Regions from separate parts of the Streptomyces sp. NPDC037290 genome, predicted to be linked through region 1. Evidence: riboswitches for the same ligand, from Rfam matches in the RefSeq annotation. Region 1 holds a riboswitch; each other region holds the start of a gene.
The links. Region 1 has a riboswitch for cyclic di-AMP ahead of ACZ7HQ_RS26115 (M23 family metallopeptidase). Riboswitches for the same ligand answer to the same signal wherever they lie in the genome.
Positions count from the first base shown of each region.

Region 2: another riboswitch for cyclic di-AMP. It lies ahead of ACZ7HQ_RS44225 (transglycosylase family protein); the one in region 1 lies ahead of ACZ7HQ_RS26115 (M23 family metallopeptidase).
Region 3: another riboswitch for cyclic di-AMP. It lies ahead of ACZ7HQ_RS21390 (transglycosylase family protein); the one in region 1 lies ahead of ACZ7HQ_RS26115 (M23 family metallopeptidase).
Region 4: another riboswitch for cyclic di-AMP. It lies ahead of ACZ7HQ_RS06480 (M23 family metallopeptidase); the one in region 1 lies ahead of ACZ7HQ_RS26115 (M23 family metallopeptidase).

Region 1 covers NZ_JBVJVZ010000007.1:383,091-386,278, reverse strand. The annotation lists gene ACZ7HQ_RS26120 (aldo/keto reductase) at 1-631, opposite strand, end outside; gene ACZ7HQ_RS26115 (M23 family metallopeptidase) at 711-1,763, opposite strand; cyclic di-AMP (ydaO/yuaA leader) riboswitch at 1,773-1,950, opposite strand; gene ACZ7HQ_RS26110 (PP2C family protein-serine/threonine phosphatase) at 2,206-3,188, opposite strand, start outside.
Region 2 covers NZ_JBVJVZ010000067.1:3,124-6,311, reverse strand. The annotation lists gene ACZ7HQ_RS44230 (spore-associated protein) at 396-845, opposite strand; gene ACZ7HQ_RS44225 (transglycosylase family protein) at 1,194-1,919, opposite strand; cyclic di-AMP (ydaO/yuaA leader) riboswitch at 1,924-2,064, opposite strand; partial or broken gene ACZ7HQ_RS44220 (IS30 family transposase) at 2,207-3,048, opposite strand.
Region 3 covers NZ_JBVJVZ010000005.1:589,134-592,321, forward strand. The annotation lists gene ACZ7HQ_RS21385 (transglycosylase family protein) at 139-1,227, shown strand; cyclic di-AMP (ydaO/yuaA leader) riboswitch at 1,410-1,583, shown strand; gene ACZ7HQ_RS21390 (transglycosylase family protein) at 1,588-2,277, shown strand; gene eno (phosphopyruvate hydratase) at 2,571-3,188, shown strand, end outside.
Region 4 covers NZ_JBVJVZ010000002.1:163,849-167,036, forward strand. The annotation lists gene ACZ7HQ_RS06470 (M16 family metallopeptidase) at 1-40, shown strand, start outside; gene ACZ7HQ_RS06475 (M16 family metallopeptidase) at 37-1,425, shown strand; cyclic di-AMP (ydaO/yuaA leader) riboswitch at 1,672-1,834, shown strand; gene ACZ7HQ_RS06480 (M23 family metallopeptidase) at 1,847-2,590, shown strand; gene ACZ7HQ_RS06485 (GntR family transcriptional regulator) at 2,791-3,188, shown strand, end outside.

The DNA of each region.
Region 1 (3,188 bases):
AGTAGGGCACCGCGGAGAGGCCCTCGCGGGCGGCCAGGTCCTGCAGCGGACCCTCGTAGGTGGCGCGGGAGACGAGGTTGTAGTGGGGCTGGAGGGCGACGTAGCGGGCCAGGCCCTCGCGGGCGGAGTGGTCCAGGGAGGCCCGCAGGCGCTCGGGGCTGATGTTGGAGGCGGCGATGTGCCGGACCTTGCCCGCCCTGACCAGCTCGTCCAGCGCGCCGATGATCTCCTCGACCGGCACCTCGGGCTGGTCGTAGTGGGTGTAGTAGAGGTCGATGTAGTCGGTGTCCAGGCGACGCAGGGAGGCGTCGGCGGCGGCCTTGATGTTGGCCGCGGACAGGCCCTGGTACTCGGGGTGCTGGCTGACCTTGGTGGCGATGACCACGCTGTCGCGGTTGCCGCGGGCCCTGAGCCACTTGCCGATGATCGTCTCGGACTCACCGCCCTTGTTGCCCTCGATCCAGGCGGAGTAGGCGTCGGCGGTGTCGATGAAGTTGCCGCCGGCGGCCGTGTAGGCGTCGAGGACGGCGAAGGAGGTCTCCTCGTCGGCGGTCCAGCCGAAGACGTTGCCGCCCAGGGAGAGCGGGAAGACCTCGAGGTCGGAGGAACCGAGTGTGCGCAGAGAAGTCATGCTTCACGTCAACACCGGCGGCGGATGATCGCATTCCGCCGCCGGCGCTGATTTCCCGCGTTTCACACGGGTGACACGATCAGGGGGTGAGGCCCTTGTCCCGCAGCCACGGCGCCGGGTCGATGCCTGCGGCCTGGCCGTTCGGGTGGACCTCCAGGTGCAGGTGCGGACCGGTGACGTTGCCGGTGGCACCGATGCGGCCGATGACCTCGCCGGTCGAGACCTTCTGGCCGACCGAGACGTTGATCGAGGACTGGTGGCAGAACCACAGCTCGGTGCCGTCGTCCAGGGTGAGGACCGTGCGGTAGCCGTAGGCGCCGGCCCAGCCGGCCTGGGTGATCGTGCCGCCGTGGATGGCCTTGATGAGGGTGCCGGTGGGGGCGGCGAAGTCGAGACCGGTGTGGTAGCCGGAGGACCACATGGCGCCGGGCTGTCCGAAGGTGCCGGTGATCGTGTACGAGACGACGGGCAGCTGGTACTGCTTGGCCAGCTCGGCCAGCCGCTTGGCCTCGGCCGCCTTCTTGGCGTCGGCCTCGGCCGCCTTCTTGGCGGTGGCCTCGGCCGCCTTCTTGGCGGTGGCGGCCTTGGCGGCCGCCTCCTTCTCCGCCTTGGCCGCGGCGTCGGCGGTCTGCTTCTCGGCGGCGGCGAGCGCGGCGGCGGTGGCCCTGCTGTCGGCCTTGCTCTGCTGCTGCTCGGCCTGGGCCATGATCCGGTTGCGCAGGGCCTCGCCGGCGTTGCCGCTCTCGGCGCTGTCCGTGCGCGCTCCGACGTTGCTCAGCCCGGTGCTGGTGGCCTGGTGCGCGTCGGAGGAGCCGTCGCCGAAGAGGTGCTCGACGGAGTCCAGGTCCGGCAGGGATATGGAGACCGGCGGCTTGCCGGTGTTGGCGCTGGCCATGCCGCCCGCGCCGACCGCGGCCATCACGCCGACGCCGAGGACGGTGGAGCTGCGCGCGAAGCCGCCGCGCTGCTTGGCGACGCGGTGCCGGCCGCGGACCGGGGAGACGGAGTCCTCGGTGGGGTTCCACTCCTCCCACGGGCCCTCTTCGGCGCGGTAGGAGCCGTAGCCGAAGGTGTCGGGCTCGGCCCCCGCGGGCATGAACGGGGCTTCTGGGGCAGGCGGGTTGGACGCCACTCGGGCGTGCTCCTTTCCTTCCTCCGCCTACCGGGTTAGCTGACGGGTTCGGAGCAGGAAGGTCTCCTACGCGCGTATACCGGAGGTGGACTCCGTGAGTTCACGGCGTTCCACCGCGGTATCCGCGTGATTCACCCCAGGGTTGGTGGTTCCCCGGTTCCCTTACGGGATTCGGCGCGTGCGCACGGAGCCGTCTCTTGTGACGGCTGGGACGACCGCGCTGCGTTATCGAACGTTAATAGACCTGCTGGTCACTTTCCAAGCCGTTCGGCTTGATCATTAGCGTTTTCCGCCCTGGACTTACCGGTCAGGACTGCGACAAAGCGGGCGAGTTGGTCTACGTTCAGGAGTCTCGGCGTTTTTGATGGTGACTCAGATGTTATGCGGAGGGCTGCCGTCCGATCACCCTCGGTACAGATGATCACGCGGCACAGACGAACGATCACGGGCGCCGTACGGCGAGCAGGGCCATGTCGTCCGCCATCCCGCCGCCGGAGTGCCGCCGCACCTCGTCGGCGAGCCGGTCCAGCAGGGCGCCCGGGCCGTCGAAGACACGTCCGGCGAGCCGCCGTTCGGGATCGAAGAACCGGCCGTGCGCGTCCCGGGCCTCGGACAGGCCGTCGGTGTGGAACAGCAGGGTCGCCCCGTCCGGGAAGCGCTCCTGCCGAGCCCGGTCGGGCCACGTCCCCAGGTCGCCCAGGCCGAGCGGCAGCGCGGGCGCGGCGTCGGTGAGCGCGCGCAGGGTGCCGTCGGCGTACAGCAGCAGCGGCGGCGGATGGCCCCGGTTGACGATCCTCACCACGCCGTCGCCGTGCGGGAGTTCGGCGAGGACGGCCGTGGTGAAGCCCTCGAAGGCGTCGACGCCGCCCCGCCGGGCGCCCTCGCGGGCCAGCGCCCGCTCCAGCCGCCGCGCGACCGCCTCCAGCGTGGTCTCCTGCTCGGCCGCCTCCCGGAACGCCCCGATCACCACGGCGACGGCGGCGACCGCGCCCACTCCCTTGCCGCACACGTCACCGACGACCAGCCGGACCCCGTGCGGGGTGTCCTGCACCGCGTACAGGTCGCCGCCGATGAACGCGTCCCGCCGGGCCGCCTCGTAGCAGGCGGCGATCTCGAAGCCGCCGATCCGCTCGGCGGGCTCGGGCAGCACGGCCCGCTGGGCGGCCTCGGCGATCTCCCGGGCGGAGGCGAGCCGCCGGTCGCCGCGGCGGACCACCCGGTTGATCGCGACGGCCAGCAGGGCGACCGTGGCCACGGTGACGACGTCCGTGAAGGCGGCCACCACCGGATGCTCGCCGCCCCGGGCGTGCACCGCGTACATGGCGGCCACGGCCAGGGCGCCGGTCAGGGCGGTACTGCGCAGCGAGGACAGGGGCGCGGCGACCAGCGGGGCGGCGGTGAAGAAGGGGACGGCCGTGAACTGCC
Region 2 (3,188 bases), on a different contig from region 1:
GAGCGATCGAAAGCCCCATCCCTTTCGAATGCCCTGTCTCACAGTCAGCAGGAGAGCGTCGAAAGACGACGTACCGGAGCCCTTCGTTGCGCAGGGAAGTCGGGGTGGGCCCTTGCGTCTGACTGTCCACCCCGACCGATGCCCCGCCCACGCACCCCTGTGATGCAGACGGGGCACGATCAGTAGACCGGCCGCGTGGTCAACGGCGGAAGGCAGTTCAGCCGCTGGGGGCGTGAACGTGTTGAAACCTGGTCCGTTCTCAGCGGTGTTTCCATCGCCGGCCTGCCGTGACCGCGCCACAGTTACGTGGCTGAACATGCAGAGGGATGACCGGGCGCGCTGTTGTCCGGCGCTGACGTAGGGACCGATGCGGCGGCCGGACATGGAGGGGCAGGTCAACGGGTGAAGGTGACCCGGTGTTCCTTCAGCGCGGAGCAGTTGGAGCCGGTCACCTGGACGAACACCTTGTCGATGTTGCCACCCCAGTCGACGCAATGGCCCTCGCCGTGGACGCCGGCCGGCCCCGCGAACAGCGTGTACCGACCGTAGTCCTGGGCGCCCTTGTCGGTGTCGGTGACGTAGACCCACGCGGACATGGCCAGCGCGGCGCCCGCCTTGTTGCGGATGGTCGCGACGCAGTTCTTGCCGTTCGAGGAGTTGTACGTCAGATAGACGGTGCCGAGCGAGCCGACGGGAGCAGAATTCACGGTCTTGTACCCCTTCCCGCCACAAACCTTCTGCGGTGTGGTGGTGGCAGCGGCGGAGGCGGGCGTCAGGGCGCCTGTGGTCCCCAGCGATAAGGCGGCTAATGCGGCGATGGTGAGAGCGGAACGAGAAAAACTCATCTTTCCCCCTTGCGGATCTCGGAGGCGGTGCATCTGTGTCGTGTGATCCGCGAGGCATCCGCATGACGCGCCCTGCCCACAAGGAGGTGCCGGAGTCGAGCAGTCTCTGCGCGCGGTCCGGCTGTCAGATCTCGAAGGGCTCGCTCAATGGCGTTGTTGCAGTGTGGCGCGACACCGGACTCTCGCGTGTCGACCCGGCGCCATGCTCCATGAAACGAATATTTCGGACATTCTTCAGTCTTCTAGGCTAACACAGCCGAACCGGCCCCTCGGGGAGCTGACGCCCCGGTGGATGAGCTACAGCACCACCCACCGAACGTCATGGCAGGGCGAAGACCCGGCGTTGGCCTACTTGCCCAGTCGGAGCTGCTGACCCGGGAAGATGAGGTTCGCGTCCGCGACGATGCCCTTGTTCAGCTCGAACAGTTCCTTCCAGCCGCCGGCCACGCGGTGCTTGACGGCGATGGAGCTGAGCGTGTCGCCCTTGACGACCTTGTACTCGCCCGAACCGTGAGAGGTGACCCGCTGGTCCGTGGAGCGGGTGGTGGCGCTGGAGCCTGTGCTCGCGCCTTCGCCGGAATGGGTACCAGTGCTCTCGTCGGAACCGGCACGAGTGCTCTCGCGGGCGCTGGTTTCTCCGGAACCGGTGTCAGTGTTCTCGCGGGCGCTGGTTTCTGCCGACGCGGAGCCGACGGAGTACGAGGTGCTCGACAGACCTGTCCCGCAGACCGGCCAGGCACCCTTGCCCTGGCCCGCGAGGACCTTCTCGGCGACGGCTATCTGCTGCGCCTCGCTGGCGAGGTCGGCACGCGCGGCGTAGGCGGTACCGCCGTACGCGACCCAGGTGGAGTTGGTGAATTGCAGGCCGCCGTAGAAGCCGTTGCCGGTGTTGATGGACCAGTTGCCGCCGGACTCGCACTGGGCAACGGCGTCCCACTCGGAGGCGGTGGCGGCGGAGGCGTTGCCGGCCGCCATCAGCGGGGCGGCGACGGCGGCGCCGGTCACGCCGACGAGAGCGATGACGCGGATGGCCTTGGACGGACGGCGGCGCTTGCCCTTGCCGGATAACAGCATGGATCGATCCCCTCACCGACGCCTGCGAAGTGAGCTGCCGGGTTCGGGCCGGTTGAGTTGCCCGGCCGCGCACTCGCTCTCGCGAGGTGCGGCTTCACCCCCAGCCGGTACCGGCGTCAACCGCCAGGTCCGGCACTTACCTTGGGTCTCCCGCTCCTGCCCACGGCGCTTGACGCGACGACTGTTCCCGGGCAACCGCTGGCAGGATTCGGCGTTGCGGCAGCCGAGGCTCACGATGGTGAGCAGTCACGACCGTAAACACGCAATTCCCGGAACGCCAAAAACGATCAGGGCTTCTGAGATCTATCTCTCACAGCATTAAGTGAGCCTTCACTCTGATGTGTGGGAACACGGGCTTCAGCAGGCGTCTTCAAACCGAGCGTTTTCCGGGGTCTGCTGTTGAGAGCGTGAGCAACAGCTCGTCGGCGTCCCATCGCGGCACGTCTGTTCCTTTGGGAAAGTACTGGCGCAAGAGGCCATTCGTGTTCTCGTTGGTGCCCCGTTGCAGGGGCTGCGCGGGTCGGCGAAGTACCCCTCCAGCCCGGTGCCGACGCTCAGTTGGGTGTGCTGGCCCAGCTCCTTGCCGCCGTCCCAGATCAGCGAGCGGCGCAGTTGCTCGGGCAGCGTGGTGATCGTGGTGGCGATCGCGTCGTTCACGGCCTCGGCGCCACGGCCGGGCCATTCCTGGCCCGTGGCTCGACACCGTAGCCGTCCCATCGGGGCGGTTGCAGCAGCATGGTGAACCGGATTCGGGGAAGTCGAACTTCAGCCGGTTCGAGATCTACTCCGGGCTCCAAGCCGGGGCCCACCTGCGGTCTTCTCGTCGCGGCTTGTTACGGCCCTTCCAGGCTGCGGCCTGAGGTCCTGGCACTGGCGTCCCCTCAGGTCGGTGGACCTGGCCGGAGAGCCGCTCTTGGCAACTCCCGGGAGATGGTCGCCGGGTCACGACCGAGCCGGCGAGTGATCTCACGAACCCCAGCTTGCTGGGCTGTCATCAAGGCGATTTCTTCGCGTTCCTCGCTGGTCAGCCCTTTGGTGCGATCTCCCGCCAGAACAACCGTTCTGCATCTCGGCGAAGCGACGGTTTCCCAGGCGACTTCATCGGCGCCCTGCCCGTCGGCGCCTTCATCCATCCCGCTGGCCTGCCCATCAACACCTCCAAGATCGAGGTGCTGCGATGACCAGTTGAATCCGCCCACTGCCCGATCCACGCACTGTCGACTCGGACCGGGCCATTTTCTTGACCAAAACAATTGTTGGCCGCACGGA
Region 3 (3,188 bases), on a different contig from region 1:
TTCAACTCTGTGATCTTCACGTGATCTGCGCGGCATTAACTTGTGACAAGTGATCGTCTGCCGATACGTTCACCCATCAGCGTGGCGAGGTATTTCAGCGCGCCGCGCCGCTCCTGCTGTCGCACGAAAGGCTTCCGCATGCTCTCCGGGAACGGTCGTCACCGTCGCCCCCGTCAGGCTCCGGCCCTCCTCGTCGCGGCCGGAGTGACCGGCTCCGCCATCGCCATCCCGTTGCTCGGCGCCGCGAGCGCCAACGCCGCCGACGGCACCACGTGGGACAAGGTCGCCGAGTGCGAGAGCGGCGGCTCCTGGAGCGCGAGCACCGGGAACGGCTACTACGGAGGCCTGCAGATCTCGCAGGACGACTGGGGCAAGTACGGCGGCACGCAGTACGCCGACAGCGCCGACCAGGCCAGCCGCTCGCAGCAGATAGCCGTCGCCGAGAAGATCCTCGCCGACCAGGGCACCAAGCCGTGGGCCATGTGCGCGCTGACCGCCGGCCTGACCTCCGACTCCGCTTCGGTCGACGTCGACACCGGCGTCGGGGGCTCCGGCGGCACCGCCGGGCCGGGCGACACGTCCGGCTCGGCCGACAGCTCCGACTCGTCCGGTCTGCCGGATTCATCCGCATCCGGTTCCGGCTCGGACTCCAACTCCACGTCCGGCACGGACTCCTCGGGTTCGGATGCCTCCGGCTCCTCGTCCGACGCGAGCACCACCCCGGCCCCGAGCCCGAGCCGCCAGGACACCAAGGCCCCGGACGCGACCGAGGGTCCGACCGGGACCAGCACCCCCAAGTCCGACAAGACTGACAAGTCCGGCTTGACCGGAAGTGGCGGCTCGCGGGGGAGTGACAGCGCGCCCTCGGTGCCCCCCGGTACCGACGAATCGGACAATTACCAGCAGCCTGCCGGTTCTTGGAGTCTGATCGACACCGGTGCGCTCAGCAGTGGCGGGCGTCACCGCGGCGGCAGCGCGGATGAAAGTGCGGACGAAAGCGCGACAAACGGTCAGAACGCCGCTTCTTCGGGCCGTCACGCCGGCCGCGCGGCCAGCACCTACACCGTGCGCGAGGGGGACACCCTCGCCTCCATCGCCGACTCCCTTGGCGTCGACGGCGGATGGCGCGCGCTCTATGACGGGAACAAGAGCGTCATCGGCGCCGACCCGAACCACATCGCGGCCGGTCAGACCCTGGACATCGGTTCTGAAACGGTCCAGAAGTAGCGGCAGTTGACACCCCGTTTCGCCGCTGATGTCCGTTTCGGTGAAAGTGTGGGATGAGTCTCAGAAGCCCTGATCGTCTTTGAAATTCCCTCGATCACCTGTCTACGGTCAAGGCCGCTCGTCACCACGAGCCCCGGCATCCGCAACGCCGAATCCTGCCAGCGGTTGCCCGGGAACAGTCGTCGCGTCAAGCGCCGTGGGCAGGAGCGGGGGACCCAAGGTAAGTGCCGGTCCCGGCGGTTGACGCCGGTACCGGCTGGGGGTGAAGCCGCACCTCGCGAGAGCGAGCGTGCGGCCGGGCAACTCAACCGGCCCGAACCCGACAGCTCACCTCGCAGGCGTCGGTGAGGGGATCGATCCATGCTGTTCACCGGCAAGGGCAAGCACCGCCGTCCGTCCAAGGCCACCCGCGTCATCGCTCTCGCCGGCGTGACCGGCGCCGCCGTCGCCGCCCCGCTGATGGCGGCCGGCAACGCCTCCGCCGCCACCGCCTCCGAGTGGGACGCCGTCGCCCAGTGCGAGTCCGGCGGCAACTGGTCCATCAACACCGGCAACGGCTTCTACGGCGGTCTGCAGTTCTCCGCCTCCACGTGGGCCGCGTACGGCGGCACCGCCTACGCCTCGCAGGCCAACCAGGCCACCAAGGCGCAGCAGATAGCCGTCGCCGAGAAGGTCCTCGCCTCCCAGGGCAAGGGCGCCTGGCCGGTCTGCGGCACGGGCCTGTCGAGCGCCGCCTACAACGGCTCCGCGCCCAGCACCCCCTCGAAGAGCACGGCGCCGAGCACCACCACCCGCTCCACCGGCACGCAGGCCGCCTCCCGCTCCGCCGAGCGCACGGCCCCGTCCGCGAGCAAGACCGTCACCACCCCGACCGGCAAGAAGGTCAAGAAGGGCGACGGCGAGTACAAGGTCGTCAAGGGTGACACCCTTAGCACCATCGCCGAGAAGCACCACGTCCAGGGCGGCTGGCAGAAGCTGTTCAAGCTGAACAAGGACATCGTCGAGGACGCGAACCTCATCTACCCGGGCCAGCAGCTGCACCTGAAGTAGGCGCGGCGGCCCTCGGGTCCGCCCCCCGGTCCCCACGGGCTCCCCGCCCCGGCGCGTGTTCCCCCGTACGCGCCGGGGCGGGGTCTTTTTCTGTGTGCCCCGCGTGTTTCCCCGCTCTTCACCCCCACCCCCCTTTGTTCCGCTCATGAACAATGGGTACCGTCTGCGTGTCCCTCCCCGTCCACGGGGCGGTCGGTCGGTGGCTGATCCCCTGGAGACGGTTAGGCTCTAGTCGCAAGGCAGCGCCGTAAGGCACACCGCCCCGCACTTCCAGCGTCACATCCAAGAAGGAGATGCTCGTGCCGTCCATCGACGTCGTCGTAGCCCGGGAAATCCTGGACTCCCGAGGCAACCCCACGGTCGAGGTCGAGGTCGGCCTCGACGACGGCAGCACGGGTCGTGCCGCCGTCCCGTCCGGCGCCTCGACCGGCGCCTTCGAGGCCATCGAGCTGCGCGACGGTGACCCCAACCGTTACCAGGGCAAGGGCGTCGAGAAGGCCGTCCTCGCCGTCATCGAGCAGATCGGCCCGGAGCTGGTCGGCTACGACGCCACCGAGCAGCGCCTGATCGACCAGGCCATGTTCGACCTGGACGCCACCGACAACAAGGGCTCCCTCGGCGCCAATGCCATCCTCGGCGTCTCCCTCGCCGTCGCCCACGCCGCCTCCGAGGCGTCCGACCTCCCCCTCTTCCGCTACCTGGGCGGTCCGAACGCGCACCTGCTGCCGGTGCCGATGATGAACATCCTCAACGGCGGTTCGCACGCGGACTCCAACGTGGACATCCAGGAGTTCATGATCGCCCCGATCGGCGCGGAGTCCTTCTCCGAGGCCCTGCGCTGGGGCACCGAGGTCTACCACACCCTCAAGAAGGTGCTGAAGGGCAAGGGCCTGTCCACCGGCCTCGGCGAC
Region 4 (3,188 bases), on a different contig from region 1:
CGTAGAGGCCGGTAACGAGAACGAGGAGACGGCCAAGTGACCGAGCTCGCCACCATGGACTTCCACCCCCAGCCGCAGCCCGGCGAGGCCAGGCCCTGGGCCTTCCCGGCCCCCGAGCGCGCCGCGCTCGACAACGGCCTGACCGTGCTGCGCTGCCACCGCCCCGGCCAGCAGGTCGTCGCCGTCGAGGTCCTGCTCGACGCCCCCCTGGACGCCGAGCCGGCCGGCCTGGACGGCGTCGCCACGATCATGGCGCGGGCGTTCTCCGAGGGCACCGACAAGCACTCCGCCGAGGAGTTCGCCGCCGAGCTGGAGCGCGCGGGCGCCACCCTGGACGCGCACGCCGACCACCCCGGCGTCCGGCTCAGCCTGGAGGTCCCGGCCTCCCGCCTGGGCAAGGGCCTCGGCCTGCTCGCCGACGCCCTGCGCGCGCCCGCCTTCGCCGAGAGCGAGGTCGAACGCCTGGTCCGCAACCGCCTGGACGAGATCCCGCACGAGCTGGCCAACCCCTCCCGCCGGGCCGCCAAGGAACTGTCCAAGGAGCTGTTCCCGGCGACCTCGCGCATGTCGCGTCCGCGGCAGGGCACCGAGGAGACCGTCGAGAAGATCGACGCCGCCGCCGTACGCGCCTTCTACGACCGTCACGTCCGCCCCGCCACGGCCACGGCGGTCGTGGTCGGCGACCTCACCGGGATCGACCTGGACGCGCTGCTCGGCGACACCCTGGGCGCCTGGACGGGCACCCCGGGCGAGCCGCGGCCCGTGCCGCCGGTGACCGCGGACGACACCGGCCGCGTGGTCATCGTGGACCGGCCCGGCGCCGTCCAGACGCAGCTGCTCATCGGCCGCGTGGGCCGCGACCGGCACGACCGCGTGTGGCCCGCCCAGGTGCTCGGCACCTACTGCCTCGGCGGCACCCTCACCTCCCGCCTGGACCGCGTCCTGCGCGAGGAGAAGGGCTACACCTACGGCGTGCGGGCGTTCGGGCAGGTGCTCAGGTCCGCGCCGGACGGCTCGGGCGTCTCGATGCTCGCCATCAGCGGCTCCGTGGACACCCCCAACACCGGTCCCGCCCTGGAGGACCTGTGGAAGGTGCTGCGCACCCTCGCCGCGGAGGGCCTGACCGACGCCGAGCGGGACGTGGCCGTGCAGAACCTCGTCGGGGTGGCGCCGCTGAAGTACGAGACCGCGGCGGCCGTCGCGAGCACCCTGGCCGACCAGGTCGAACAGCACCTGCCCGACGACTTCCAGGCGACGCTGTACCAGCAGCTGGCGGCGACGGGCACGGTGGAGGCCACGGCGGCCGTCGTGAACGCCTTCCCGGGGGACCGCCTGGTGACCGTCCTCGTAGGTGACGCCTCCCAGATCAAGGCGCCCGTCGAGGCGCTCGGCATCGGTGAAGTGACCGTGGTGGCGGCCGAGTAGACGGCACCGTCGCAGCGGCCGGCGCCGACCGAGCGGCCGCACGCGTGCGTGGGGCCCTGACGACCGACAGGCCGTCAGGGCCCCTGTTGTTCCACTCCCTTCCCCAGATGCCCGATTTGGGGCGGAGGTTGCCTGTCTGCCCTGTGGGATGCGCTACAAAAGCCGGGATCCGTTTGGGATTCGAAAGCGGGCTTTCGTAGCGTCGTCCGGGCTGTTCGTCAGGCAGTGCGCCGCACCCGCGGCACCGGACAGCCATCGCCGAGTCCCCGTACGGCGCGAGCCAGGGGAGCCGGGGACCCATGCAGTCCCTGGGGTGAATCGGGCGCCCGCGCGTCAGCGAGGGGGTCCGTAGGAGACCTTCCTGCTCCGAACCCGTCAGCTAACCCGGTAGGCGAGAGGGAAGGAAAGGACCAGCCACTCCATGGCGTTCATGTGCGCCACCGGGAAGCACCGCAAGCCCGGCCGGGTCAAGCGCACCACCGCTCAGGCGGCCGGTATCGCGGCCCTCACCACCACCGGCGTCATCGGCACCCTCGCCGCGTCCCCGGCGCTCGCCGCCGAGCGCACCGCCGAGCAGACCGGCCTCACCCCGGTGGTCACCGTAGGCGACGACATCGCCGAGCAGATCGACGCGCAGGCCGCCGCGCAGCGGCAGGTCGCCGAGCAGAAGGCGGCCGAGCAGGCCGCGGCCAAGAGGGCCCAGGAGCTCCACGAGGCCAAGGTGCGCGCCGCCCGCGAGGCCGAGCGCAGGCGTCTGAACGCCTTCGTCGCCCCGATCGCGGACTCCTACGTCTCCACGGCCTACAAGGCCAGCAGCTCCCTGTGGTCCTCCGGCTCGCACACCGGCATCGACTTCCACGCGGCCAGCGGCACGCCCGTCCACGCGGCCGGCTCCGGCACCGTCGTCTCCACCGGCTGGGGCGGCGCGTACGGCAACCAGATCGTGATCCGGATGGCCGACGGCATGTACACCCAGTACGGCCACCTGTCGTCGATCGGGGTGACGGCCGGCCAGCGGGTCACCCCGGGCCAGCAGATCGGCCTGTCCGGCGCGACCGGCAACGTCACCGGCCCGCACCTCCACTTCGAGGCCCGTACGACCCCCGACTACGGATCGGACGTGGACCCCGTCGCGTATCTGCGCAAGCACGGCGTGGACGTCTGACACCCTGTCCCTCTTCCTGACAAGCCCCGGCCCGCACCGGCCGGGGCTTTCGCCGTTTTCTGGGGCGTCCGCCGGAGTCGCTGACCAAAAAATATCCATGGATTCCGGCCTGCCGTCGGAATTTCCGCCGTATTGGAATAGAGTCACCGGAACACGCGTCCATCGTCGACGTTTCACGGGGATTAAGGCGGAGGTCGGTCATGCGTATTCCGGCGCACTCGGTGTGTACGGCGATCCGGGACGACATCGTCGCCGGTGTCTACGAACGCGGCGGCCGCCTCACCGAGGAAGTCCTGGCCCGCCGCTACGGCGTCTCGCGCGTCCCGGTCCGTGAGGCCCTGCGCACCCTGGAGGCGGAGGGCTTCGTGCTGACCCGCCGGCACGCGGGCGCGTGCGTGGCCGAGCCGACCGAGCAGGAGGCGGCCGACCTGCTGGAGATGCGCATGCTCCTGGAGCCGCTCGGGGCCGCGCGGGCCGCCCAGCGGCGCACGGAGGCCCACCTGAAGGTGCTGCGCGGACTGGTCAGGATCGGCCAGGAGCGGGCCAGGCGGGGCCACAGCGACGATCTGCGCTCACTGGGCGGCTGGTTCCACGAGAC